DNA from 4 places in the Cellulosimicrobium sp. AB352 genome. Region 3 is predicted to be linked to each of the others. Evidence: predicted binding sites of a transcription regulator. Region 3 holds the regulator's gene; each other region holds the start of a gene.
The links. Region 3 encodes HrcA, which represses chaperone genes, less so after heat shock. Its sites were predicted from a motif close to TTNGCACTCGNNNNNNNCGAGTGCNAA; they were not measured.

Region 1 (3,156 bases), on a different contig from region 3:
AGCCCGCGCCCGGCGCGAGCCCGCCGGCCGGGCGCAGCATCTCGCGCACGGACGCGCGCCAGGCCTCGTCCGCCCCGGCGAGCGGCTCCGGCTGGAACGGCGGCAGCACGAACGCGGTCGAGGCGTCGCGCGCGCCGCCCGTGACGTGGCGCGGGTAGCCCTGGGACCCGAACGAGCGCTCGACCGCCATGCGCAGACGGGCGGCGGCGAGGGTCGCCTCGTGCGCGCGCGGCGCCTCGCCCGCGGCCGCGTACACGTCCGCCGCGGCCTCCAGGCCCGCGAGCAGCGGTCCGGCGGTCCCGAGCGTGAGGGACGTGGGCTCGACCTCCCAGTAGTCGCTCGACGGCGGCGGCAGCGGGTCCTCGCCGTCGACGAGCCCGAGCGCGTGGTCCGTCGCGGCGTCGACCAGCGGGCGCAGCTCGGCGGCCACCTCGGGGCGGTCCGCGGCGGGCGTCTCCTCCAGCACGACGTCGGTGGCCCACAGGACCCAGCCGACGCCGTCGGACTGGATGCCCCGGTCGTCCGGGACCCCCGACCCGTCGGGGAGGTAGCGCGCGTGGAACGAGCCGTCGTCCTCCTGGACCCGGGCGAGGAAGCCGAGGACGGCGCGCGCGTCGTCGACGTGACCGGTGCGTGCGAACGCCGCCGCGGTGAACGACGCGTCGCGCGGCCACACGTAGCGCCACCTGGGCGACGGCGCGGCGAGGGCGGCGCCGTCGTCGAGCGTCAGCGCGCGCAGGTCGAGGAGGGCCGCCTCGCCGAGCGCGGCGAACGGCCCGCCTGTCCCCGGTACGACGCCGGACGCGAGCCAGGCCCGCGACGCGGTGGCGGTCTGGTGGGCGAGACCGGGGTCGAGGAGGGCCGTCGCGTCGAGGCGCGCCCCGGCGACCTGCGCGAGCCGGTCCGCCTCGCCGTCCGCGGGGTCGACGCCCGCGGCGAGCGCGCCGGGGTCGAGCGCCGCCGGGTCGAGCACGCGGCTGCCCTCGAGGTAGGTCGCGCCCACGCCGGGCGCGAGGCGCAGCACCGCGGGGCCGCCGTCGGGCCCGGTCGTCACCGCGACGCCGTCCTGGTAGAGGTCGATGTGCTCGCCCGAGGGCGCCGCGACCGCGGTCGCGGCGGTCAGGCCGAGGGCAGGGACCAGCACGAAGCCGGCCAGGGCTGCGAGGGAGCGCCACGACGGTGTTGCGCGGATCACACCGCGCATCCTAGAGCGAGCCGCGCGGCGCTCGGTTTCGCCCCTCGCGATACGCGGCGGCGTGGCGCGCCGCTGTCTTGCACTCGCACCGTGCGAGTGCCAATAATGGCGTTAGCACTCTCGTCACGAGAGTGACAGAAGTGACCAGCGCAGGCAGCCGCTCAGGCGGCTGCGGCGCAACCCACCAGGTCGACAGGTGAGGCCCGCCCTGGCGGCGTGACATGAACGCCGCCGTCGTGGGCCGTCCGTCGCGGGCGCCGGCCGACCGCCATACGCCACCAGCGGAGGATCATTCCCCATGGCCAAGATCATCGCCTTCGACGAGGAGGCTCGTCGGAGCATGGAGCGCGGGCTCAACACGCTCGCCGACACCGTCAAGGTCACCCTCGGCCCCAAGGGCCGCAACGTCGTGCTCGACAAGAAGTGGGGCGCGCCGACCATCACGAACGACGGCGTCTCCATCGCCAAGGAGATCGAGCTCGAGGACCCGTACGAGAAGATCGGTGCGGAGCTCGTCAAGGAGGTCGCCAAGAAGACCGACGACGTCGCGGGTGACGGCACGACCACCGCGACCGTGCTCGCCCAGGCGCTCGTGCGCGAGGGCCTGCGTGTCGTCGCGGCCGGCGCCAACCCGATCGCCGTCAAGCGCGGCATCGAGAAGGCCGTCGACGCGGTGACGGAGCAGCTGCTCAACGCCGCGAAGGACATCGAGACCAAGGAGGAGATCGCCGCCACGGCCGCCATCTCCGCCGGCGACCCCGCGATCGGCGAGCTCATCGCCGAGGCCCTCGACAAGGTGGGCAAGGAGGGCGTCATCACGGTCGAGGAGTCGAACACGTTCGGCCTCGAGCTCGAGCTCACCGAGGGCATGCGCTTCGACAAGGGCTTCCTCGCGCGCTACTTCGAGACGGACCCCGAGCGCCAGGAGGCCGTGCTCGAGGACCCGTACGTCCTCATCGTCGAGTCCAAGATCTCGAACGTGAAGGACCTGCTCCCGGTCCTCGACCAGGTCATGAAGGCCGGCCGCTCGCTCCTCATCATCGCCGAGGACGTCGAGGGCGAGGCGCTCGCGACCCTGGTGCTCAACAAGATCCGTGGCACGTTCAAGTCCGTCGCCGTCAAGGCCCCGGGCTTCGGCGACCGCCGCAAGGCCATGCTCCAGGACATCGCGATCCTCACCGGCGGCCAGGTCATCACCGAGACGGTGGGCCTCAAGCTCGAGAACGCGACGCTGGACCTGCTCGGCCAGGCGCGCAAGGTCGTCGTCACGAAGGACGAGACCACGATCGTCGAGGGCGCGGGCGACGCCGACCTGATCCAGGGTCGCGTCAACCAGATCCGTGGCGAGATCGAGAAGTCGGACTCCGACTACGACCGCGAGAAGCTCCAGGAGCGCCTCGCGAAGCTCGCCGGCGGCGTGGCCGTCATCAAGGCGGGTGCCGCGACGGAGGTCGAGCTCAAGGAGCGCAAGCACCGCATCGAGGACGCCGTCCGCAACGCGAAGGCTGCCGTCGAGGAGGGCATCGTCGCCGGTGGTGGCGTCGCGCTCATCCAGGCCGGTGCCGTGGCGTTCGAGAAGCTCGAGCTCGAGGGCGACGAGGCGACCGGTGCGCAGATCGTGCGCGCCGCGATCGACGCCCCGCTCAAGCAGATCGCGGTCAACGCGGGCCTCGAGGGTGGCGTCGTGGCGGAGAAGGTGCGCAACCTCCCGTCGGGCCAGGGCCTCAACGCCGCGACCGGTGTGTACGAGGACCTCCTCGCCGCCGGAGTGAACGACCCGGTCAAGGTCACGCGCTCCGCGCTGCAGAACGCCGCCTCCATCGCGGCGCTGTTCCTCACGACCGAGGCCGTCGTGGCCGACAAGCCGGAGAAGGCCGCCCCCGCGGGCGACCCGACCGGTGGCATGGGCGGCATGGACTTCTGAGCCGACCCGCCTCCCCTCACGGGGAGTCGTAGGACAC
Region 2 (3,156 bases), on a different contig from region 3:
CGCTCGGGAGCCCGACGAAGAACGGCAGGCTCGGGTTCGCGTCGTGCGCGGCGTGCACGATGCCCAGGTCGGGGCGCGCCTGCGTGGTCACCATGGCGACGGCGGACGGCCGCACCATCGTCACGATCTCCAGCGTGCGGTGCACGTTCGCGGGGCCGGTGACGATGCGCGCCATCGCGCCGTGCGAGGCGAGCGACGCGGCGAGGGCGTGCGCGGCCAGCGGGAGCGGCTCGTCGGGCGCCGCGAACACGAGGACGATCCGCCGCATGCGGCTCGGGTGGTTGCGGGGCGGCCCCCCGGCGGCCACGATCGCGTCCTCGCTCGCCTGCGTGTACTCGCGCAGCGCGACGAGCGTCGCGTTGGCGAGCACGACCTCGGGCACCTCGCCCGGGCCGGCGAGCACGGTGCGCTCGGCCAGGCGCTCGAGCGCGGGCTCGACGAGGTCGGACCACCACGCGGCCGGGTCGCCGCCCGTCGGGATGCGTAGCAGCCGGTCGCACGCGCGCTGGTCGTAGGCGATCGCCGCGTCGACGACGTCGGAGACGCGCGTGGGCCGCGGTCCCTCACGGACGCCGACCGGACGGGGACCGGCGGCCCGTGCGGGCTCGCCACCCGGGACGGCGCGCAGGAACGGGCGCGACGGCGGCGGCTCGGGCGCCTCGTCGTCGGCCTCGGGCTCGTCGGCGTCGAGGTCGCCCGCGCCGTCGGCGCCGCGGTCGTCGAAGGAGATCGCCCCACGGTTCGCGGCGAGCTCCTCCTCGTCGGCGGCGAGCGCGGCGCGGGCCGCGTCGGCGGGCGCGACGCCGTCGAGCGTGAGGCGGCGCATCACGACGAGGCGAGCGACGTCGTCGTCCGTGTAGCGCCGGTGGGAGCCGGCCCGGTGCTGCGAGGGGCCGAGGCCGTAGCGACGGTCCCAGGTGCGCAGGGTCGCGGGCGCGACGCCGAGCCGGCGCGCGACGGCGGCGACGGCGAGGCCGGGAGACGAGGTCATGCTCGGTCGGGCTCCCTCGGGGTCGGGGGCGGACCGGACTGAGGTCATGGATCGATTCTGCCGAGCGGGCACCCGTCTCGCCACCTCGTAGAGGTCACAGTCGTGCACCCTTCGCGCCACACCCGCGCCGTATTTGTTCGCTGCACGCGCAAACGCGCCGGGCGCCGCCGATCGCGTCAGCGCGCCGGGAGCAGCCGACGCGGTTGACCCCCTCGCACCGCTCCACGAGCGGTTCAACCTGCTCGTTCACTTTTTCCTCACAGGGGGCTTGAACAAGTCTTGCAACGCTTGTAGGTTGTTCGGCATGGCAGAGATCTCGAGGCTCCCCGGGCCCGTCATGGAGCTGTGGGAATGGCAGTACCAGGGTTCGTGCCGCGACGCGGACGACACGTTGTTCTTCCACCCCGAGGGTGAGCGCGGCTCGACGCGACGACGGCGAGCGGAGGCCGCGAAGGCGATCTGCCACTCGTGCCCCGTGATGATGCAGTGCCGCGAGCAGTCGCTCCGCGTGCGCGAGCCGTACGGGGTGTGGGGCGGCCTGAGCGAGGACGAGCGCGCCGCCATCCTCGCGGGCGGCGCCCGCCGCACCGGCTGACGCACCCTCTCCCCGGGCACCACCTCGGTGCCTTCGCGCCACCAGCAGACCCGCACGGCCCCGGTCCGACGTCGTACCGGGCGCACGTGCGCACGACCCGTGGGACCACCGGTGGGGCGACCGGCCACGGAACGCAGCAGGGCCCCGCGACCGACGGTCGCGGGGCCCTGCTGCTGAACCGGGTCGGCGTCAGCCGACCACCACGGCGAGGATGTCGCGCGCGGACAGGACGAGGTAGTCCTCGCCGCCGTACTTGACCTCGGTGCCGCCGTACTTGCTGTAGATGACCTTGTCGCCGACGGTCACGTCGAGCGGGACGCGGTTGCCGTTGTCGTCGACACGGCCCGGACCGACGGCCAGGACCTCGCCCTCCTGGGGCTTCTCCTTGGCGGTGTCCGGGATGACCAGGCCGGATGCGGTCGTGGTCTCGGCCTCGAGGGCCTTCACGACGATCCGGTCCTCGAGCGGCTTGATGGGGACCGACACGTCGGACCTCCCCTTTCGCGGTGAGAACTGCAACGGATGGGTCGAGCGCACCGGCTGGCCGTCGTCGCGGGTGCCGGACAGCCTGGTCGCACGTGGTGCCGCCTCCGCGAGCGGTGGCGGCACGTCTCAAATCTAGGTCCCGGTTAGCACTCGGTCAAGGCGAGTGCCAACGTCCGTCCTGCGGACGACCGGGCCCCGGCTGCGCGTGGTCCCCGGCCCCCGTGGAAGGATCGACGCCATGGACGCCGCCACGCTCACCAAGCTGCTCAGCCCCGAGGGCTGGGCCCTGCTCGGCGCGCTCCCGCCGTACGACGAGCAGCAGGCGCTCGTGCTCGCGGCAGGGCTGCGCGCGAAGGGCGTCGACCCGGACCTGGCCGCAGCGGCCCTCACCCAGTCCCGGCTGCGCGCCGCGGCGCACGGCAAGCTCGGGGCGTTCGCCGACGGCATGCTGTTCACGCAGGCGGGGCTGGAGCAGGCGAGCCGGCTCGTCGTCGCGGGCCTGCACGCCCGGCGGTACCAGGAGGCGGGGATCCGGCGCGTCGCGGACCTCACGAGCGGGATCGGCGTCGACGCGCTCGCGTTCGCCGCCGCGGAGCTCGAGGTGCTCGCGACCGACGTCGACGAGCTCACCGCGGCGATCGCGACCGTCAACCTGCGCCACTTCCCCGAGGCCGAGGTGCGCCACGGCGACGGGCTCGCGCTCGACCTGGAGGGCGAGCGGATCGAGGGCGTGTACGCCGACCCGGCGCGCCGCACCCGCGCCGGCACGCGCGTGTTCGACCCGAAGGCCTACGCCCCACCGCTCGACGCGGTGTGGGCGCTGCGCGAGCGTGTGCCCGCGGTCGGGATCAAGGTCGGCCCGGGCATCCCGCACGCCGGCCTGCCCGAGGACGCCGAGACCGAGTGGGTGTCGGTCGACGGGGACGTCGTGGAGGCCGGGCTCTGGTTCGGCCCGCTCGCGCCCGAGGGACCGGGCCGGTCGGCGCTCGTCCTGTCGTCGTGGACCGGGCCCGACGGGACCGCGCGCACCACGACCCGACGGATCGCCCACCGCCCGGGCGACGCGGACGTGGTGCCCGAGGTG
Region 3 (3,156 bases):
GGGCTGGGCCTGCTCGGCGCCGCGACCCTCGGCGTGATGATGCCGTTCGTCACGACGACGGGCCGCGGCGACGACGCGTCGCGCTGGTGGTGGCTCGTGCCGGCCGCGGCCGCCGTGGTGGCCGCCGTCGGGTGGGAGCGGCGCTACCAGCGGCGCACGGGCGAGGCCGTGCTCGACCCGCAGGTCGTGGGGCTCGGGTCCTTCCGCAACGGCGCGCTGCTCGGCCTCGCGTACTTCGCCGGGTTCACGGGCATCTTCCTCGTCGTCACGCTCTACCTCCAGGACGAGCTGGGGTACACGCCGCTCCAGGCGGGGCTCGTCGGCACGCCGTTCGCGGTCGCGTCGGGCGTGTCGGCGTGGTTCTCGGGCCGCTGGGTCGCGCGCTGGGGCCGCGAGCTCGTCGTCGGCGGCGTCGTGCTCGTGCTCGTGGGGGTGGTCGCGGCGGAGGTCGTCGTGCGCACGCTCGGGGACGACCCGGGCGCCGTCGGCCCGGCGCTCGCGGTCGCGCTGCTCGTCGCGGGCGCGGGCAGCGGGACGGTCATCGCGCCGAACCAGACGCTCACGCTGTCCGAGGTGCCGGTGAGCCGGGCCGGGGTGGCGGGCAGCATGCTGCAGCTCGGCCAGCGCATCGGGTCGGCCGTCGGGATCTCCGTGGTCCTGTCCGTCTACTACGGCGGGCTCGCGAGCGGCGACTCGGCGGCGGACGCGACCGGGCGCGCGCTCCTGGTGACGATCGGCCTCGTCGCGGTCGCGCTCGTCGTCGGCCTCCTCGACCTGCGTTCGCGACGAGCGGAGGACCGCCGGACGGGCCGCGCGGACGCGTAGGATTGGCACTCGGAGGTCGAGAGTGCCGACTCCCGCACGCCCGCCCGGGCGGCGACGGTGCGGCACGCGGGAGGTGGACGTGAGCGAGGAGCGCCGGCTCGAGGTGCTGCGGGCCATCGTCGAGGACTACGTCCTCACGCGCGAGCCCGTGGGTTCGCGCGTGCTCACCGAGCGCCACAGCCTCGGCGTCTCGCCCGCCACGATCCGCAACGACATGGCGGCTCTCGAGGACGCGGGGTACATCGCCCAGCCGCACACGTCCGCGGGCCGGATCCCGACGGACAAGGGATACCGGCTCTTCGTGGACCGCCTCTCGGGCGTCAAGCCGCTGTCCGCGCCGGAGAAGCGCGCCATCGAGACCTTCCTGTCCGAGGGCGTGGACCTCGACGACGTCATCGCGCGCGCCGGGCGCCTGCTCGCCCAGCTCACCGGCCAGGTCGCCGTCGTGCAGTACCCGTCGCTGAGCCGGTCGGGCCTGCGCCACCTCGAGCTCGTGCCCGTCGGCGAGTCGCGGCTCCTCGTCGTCATCATCACGGACACGGGTCGCGTCGAGCAGCGCACGCTCGAGGTCGCGAGCCTGCCGGACGAGGGCACGCTCGTCGAGGTGCGCGCGCGGCTCAACGCCGCGGCCGCGGGCAAGCGCCTCACGGACCTCGCGCCCGGCCTCGCCGCCGTGACCGAGAGCTTCCACCCCGACGACGCCCCGCTCGTCCGCGCGGTGGGCGACCTCGTCGCCCAGACGCTCGCGGAGGAGAGCGAGGAGCGCCTCGTCCTCGCGGGCACGGCGAACCTCGCGCGCGCGGGCATGCGGTTCGAGCACGCGCTGCGCCCCGTCCTCGAGGCGCTCGAGGAGCAGGTCGTCCTGCTCGGGCTGCTCACCGAGATGGCCGCCGAGTCGGGCGTGAGCGTCCGGATCGGTCGCGAGACCCAGCTCGAGGGCCTCGCGGAGACCTCCGTCGTGACGACCGGTTACGGTAACGACGGTGACACGGTCGCGCTCGTCGGCTCGATCGGGCCGACCCGCATGGACTACCCCGGCACCATCGCGGCGGTGCGCGCGGTCGCGCGCTACCTGTCACGGGTGCTCGGCACGTGAGCCCCGCGGTCTCCCCGCCCGCGGCGGGCCCGCTCGACGACCACCCCCGACCCCTCCCGACCGGCCCCGCGCCGGCCTCACGACCCGCACCAGCAGAGAGTGACGTGTGAGCGACTACTACGAGATCCTCGGCGTGGCCCGTGACGCCAGCCAGGACCAGATCAAGAAGGCGTACCGCAAGCTCGCGCGCGAGCTGCACCCGGACGTCGCGGGCGAGGAGGCGGGCGACCGCTTCAAGGACGTCGCGCGCGCCTACGAGGTGCTGTCCAACCCGGAGAAGCGCCAGCAGTACGACCTCGGCGTCGACCCCAGCGCCCCCGGCGGCGGGGGCGGCGGCCCCATGGGCGGCGGCTTCGGCTTCCAGGACATCTTCGAGACGTTCTTCGGCGGCGCCCAGGCGCAGCAGGGCCCGATCCCGCGCGCCCGCCGCGGCCAGGACGCGCTCGTGCGGCTCGACATCGACCTCTCCGAGGCGACGTTCGGCGCGCAGCGCGAGCTCCAGGTCGACACGGCGGTCGTGTGCGGCACGTGCGGCGGCACCTGCTGCCGTCCGGGCACCTCGCCCCGCACGTGCGAGGTGTGCCACGGCCGCGGCACGGTCCAGCGCGTCGCGCGCTCGTTCCTCGGCCAGGTCATGACGAGCGCGCCGTGCGCCGCGTGCCAGGGCTTCGGCACGGTCATCCCCGAGCCGTGCGCGGAGTGCTCGGGCGAGGGCCGCGTGCGCAGCCGCCGCAGCATCACGGTCAACGTCCCGGCGGGCGTCGACACGGGCACGCGCATCAAGCTCACCGCGCAGGGCGAGGTCGGCCCGGCCGGCGGCCCCGCGGGCGACCTGTACGTCGAGATCCGCGAGCGCAACCACGACACGTTCGTGCGCCGCGGCGACGACCTGCACTGCACCCTCCAGGTGCCCATGACGGCGGCCGCCCTCGGCACCGTGCTCGAGCTGGAGACGCTCGACGGGCTCCAGGAGATCGACCTGCGCCCCGGCACGCAGCCGAACCAGATCGTCACGCTGAAGAACCTCGGTGTCGGGCACCTGCACGGCAGCGGGCGCGGCGACCTCAACGTGCACATCGAGGTCCAGGTGCCGACGGCCCTCGACCCCGAGCAGGAGCAGCTCCTGCGCTCGCTCGCCGCGCTGCGCGGCGAGGAGCGGCCCGAGCCCCGGCTCGCCGCCGCGCACCCGGGCGTGTTCTCGCGCCTGCGCGACAAGCTCTCCGGCCGCTGAGCGG
Region 4 (3,156 bases), on a different contig from region 3:
TGATCGACGACGACGAGCAGCACGGCGACGAGGACCTGTAGCCCGCCGGTGGGACCATGGGACGCGTGAGCACGACCGCCGACCCGAGCCCCGACCCGCGGCACCTGCCCGACGACGCGCGTGACCGTCCCGAGCCCGAGGCCGAGCCCGAGGCCGAGACCGGGCGCCGTCGGCGTCCGCGGCGGGCCGTGCGGCGGGGGACCGAGAGCACGGTGGTGCCCGGCACGAGCGCCGACGAGCGGGCCGAGGGCTGGGGCGACGAGTCAGCCCCCCGCCGCGGCGCGCCGGGCGAGAACGACGACCGCCTGCTGGGCGACGTACCGCCCCACTACGGGCGCCACTGACGGCTCGCCGGGCGACCGGCTGAGCGGCGTCAGAGGTGCCGCGGGGGCGTCGGCCCGCCGGGCGTCGTCCCGCCGGGCGCCGCGCCGGGGCCGCTGCCGGCCTGGGCGGCGAGGAGGTCGCGGATCTCCTGGAGCACGCGCACGTCCTCGGCAGGTGCCTCGGGCTCGGGCTCCTCGTCCTTCTTGCGGCGCTCCGCGAGCTTGTTCATCGGCAGGACGATGACGAAGTAGAGGGCGATGGCGATGATGAGGAACTGGAGGATCGCGTTGAGGACCCCGCCGACGGAGATGACGGAGGGCGGGATGTCCTTCGCCTCGTTCCCCGCGCGCAGCGTGATGTCCCACAGGCCGGTGAGGTCGGGCTTGCCGAAGATCGCCCCGATGAGGGGGTTGATGAAGTCCTCGACGATCGCCGTGACGACGCCGGAGAACGCGGCCCCGATGACGACGCCGACCGCCAGGTCGATCGCGTTGCCCCGGAGCACGAACTCCTTGAACCCTTGGAACACGCCCTTCATGTGCTGCTTCCCTCTCCTGTCGACGGGCACGCGTGGCGGCGGCGCCACCAGACGTGCACGCGCGATCCTGCCAACGGGCGCGGCGAGCGGCAACGGCTTCGCCCGGCGGGTCGGCGGTCTCGTGGTGTCGTCACGGGACCAGGACGGCCGTGACGGGGGCGTGCCCGGTCCGTGCCGCCAGCCGGACGGCCTCCTCGGGGCGTACCGCGACGAGCGTCACGACGTCGGAGCCTGACCCACCGGTGCCGAGCAGGCCGCCGCCGTCGTCGGGCTCGGGTGCCGGCACGACGACCGCGGCGCGGGCCAGGTACGGGTCGTCCGGGGGAGCGGACCCCGTCTCCGCGGGTTCCGTGGGCGCCGGGGCGAGCGCGGGGTCGCCCGCGGCCAGCAGGTCGACGCGGTCACCCGGCCCGAGGAGCGCGGCGACGCCCGGGTCGAGCCGGACGGGCGCGACCACGGTCCCGTCGGGCGCCCCGGCGGCGAGCTCTCCTCCCGCGACGAGGCCGTCCTGGAGGAGCGTGCCTTCCGGCAGGGCGACGGTCGCGCGGCGTCCGACGACGTCGTCGGCCCGGGCCGGTGCCCCGGCGGGCAGGAGGGAGGCCGGGACGTGGTCCACCCGCACGTCGGGTGCCGCGAGCGTGGTGCCGGGCGGCACCGCGCGGGCCGTCACGACGGCGGGAGCCGTCGGCGGGGGCGGGGGCCGCAGCGCGCCGACGACGACCGACGCGGCGAGCCCGCAGCACAGCGCGGCGACCACGAACCGGGACCGCCCCCACAGGCCGTGCAGCAGCCGCCGCCGGGCGGCGGCGCGGCCGGGGTGGGCTGACGGGCCGGGCGGGCGGGAGGAGCGAGGCATGGCGCGACGGTAGCCGCGCGCGGCGGGCCGGTGGCCGCGGTGCGCGGCGGTCTGTGGACGACGCGGCGCGCGGCCCGCGCACCGTGAGCCGGCCGACCCGCTGTGGTCGGCCGCGCACCGGTGCGGCGCCGACGCCGGAGCCCGGGCGCGTCAGGGGCGAGCGACCCGGCGGCGCCGCGTCAGGTCAGGACGACGCGGCAGAGCTGCTCGACGCGCCGCCCGAGCTCGTGCCGCCCGACGACGAGGACGACGACGAGGACGACGACGCGCTGGACGTCGAGGCGGCGGGCGCCGTCGACGTCTTCCCGCCGGACCGCGAGTCCGTGCGGTAGAAGCCGGAGCCCTTGAACGTCACGCCCACGGAGGAGAACACCTTGCGCAGGCGGCCCGAGCACTCGGGGCACACCGTGAGGGCGTCGTCGCTGAACGACTGGTGGATGTCGAAGGCGTGACCGCAGGCGGTGCAGGTGTAGGCGTAGGTGGGCACGGGTTCTCCTCGTTCACGAGACGGCCGTCGAGGCGGCCACCGGCGGGTCGGGATCGGGACGGTCTCGGCCTGGTCGACGGTGTCAACACCGCCTGGCACTCGAAACTTCCGAGTGCTAATCATACGCGGACCGGCGCCCGGGCAGGGCCGGGGTAGTCTCGCATCCGTGTCTGCGCACGAACCCGCCGAGGCCCCCGCCGGTGACCCCGCCACCGGTGCCGACCCCGCGACCCCGGGCGAGGCTGCGGCCCCGCCGCGGCGCCGTCGCCGGTCCGCGCGCCGGCGCGTCCTGATCGGCGTGGCGGCGCTGCTCGTCGTCGCGCTCGTCGCGGGTGCCGCGTTCGTCGTGGTCACCGTCCGGCGCCCGCTCCCGCAGGCGTCCGGCGAGATCTCCGTGCCCGGCCTCGGCAGCGAGGTGACCGTGCTGCGCGACGCCCAGGGCGTGCCGCAGATCTACGCCGACACCCCCGAGGACCTCTTCCGCGCCCAGGGCTACGTCCAGGCGCAGGACCGCTTCTTCGAGATGGACTACCGCCGGCACGTCACGTCGGGGCGGCTCGCCGAGCTCGTCGGCGACAACCCGGACGCGATCGCCGCCGACACCGTGACGCGCACGTTCGGCTGGCGCCAGGTCGCGGAGGAGGAGTGGGACGTCGTCTCCCCCGAGACGAAGGCGTACCTCCAGGCGTACGCGGAGGGCGTGAACGCCTACCTGGAGAACCGCAGCCCGTCGGAGATCGCGCTCGAGTACACGGTGCTCGGGCTGCAGGTCGACGTCGCCGAGCCCGAGCCCTGGGACCCGGTCGACTCGCTCGCATGGCTCAAGGCGATGGCCTGGGACCTGCGCGGCAACTACGACGACGAGCTCGACCGCGCGCTGGCCTACGGCACGCTCCAGGACACGGCGCGCGTCGCGGAGCTGTTCCCCGCCTACCCGTCCGAGCTCAACGC

Region 1: the regulator HrcA is predicted to act here: its motif matches at 1,272-1,298, upstream of groL (chaperonin GroEL).
Region 2: the regulator HrcA is predicted to act here: its motif matches at 2,216-2,242, upstream of groES (co-chaperone GroES).
Region 4: the regulator HrcA is predicted to act here: its motif matches at 2,298-2,324, upstream of ACPCUX_RS05640 (FmdB family zinc ribbon protein).

The regions. Positions count from the first base shown of each region.
Region 1 is NZ_JBMVFX010000005.1:66,628-69,783, forward strand. Features, by position in the region: gene ACPCUX_RS05205 (glycoside hydrolase family 15) at 1-1,204, opposite strand, end outside; gene groL (chaperonin GroEL) at 1,494-3,119, shown strand.
Region 2 is NZ_JBMVFX010000002.1:188,014-191,169, forward strand. Features, by position in the region: gene ACPCUX_RS02330 (MerR family transcriptional regulator) at 1-991, opposite strand, end outside; gene ACPCUX_RS02335 (WhiB family transcriptional regulator) at 1,296-1,586, shown strand; gene groES (co-chaperone GroES) at 1,776-2,072, opposite strand; gene ACPCUX_RS02345 (class I SAM-dependent methyltransferase) at 2,311-3,156, shown strand, end outside.
Region 3 is NZ_JBMVFX010000003.1:75,262-78,417, forward strand. Features, by position in the region: gene ACPCUX_RS03300 (MFS transporter) at 1-825, shown strand, start outside; gene hrcA (heat-inducible transcriptional repressor HrcA) at 905-1,921, shown strand; gene dnaJ (molecular chaperone DnaJ) at 2,028-3,152, shown strand.
Region 4 is NZ_JBMVFX010000005.1:169,981-173,136, forward strand. Features, by position in the region: gene ACPCUX_RS05620 (hypothetical protein) at 1-41, shown strand, start outside; gene ACPCUX_RS05625 (hypothetical protein) at 66-344, shown strand; gene mscL (large conductance mechanosensitive channel protein MscL) at 374-862, opposite strand; gene ACPCUX_RS05635 (SAF domain-containing protein) at 993-1,718, opposite strand; gene ACPCUX_RS05640 (FmdB family zinc ribbon protein) at 1,903-2,205, opposite strand; gene ACPCUX_RS05645 (penicillin acylase family protein) at 2,495-3,156, shown strand, end outside.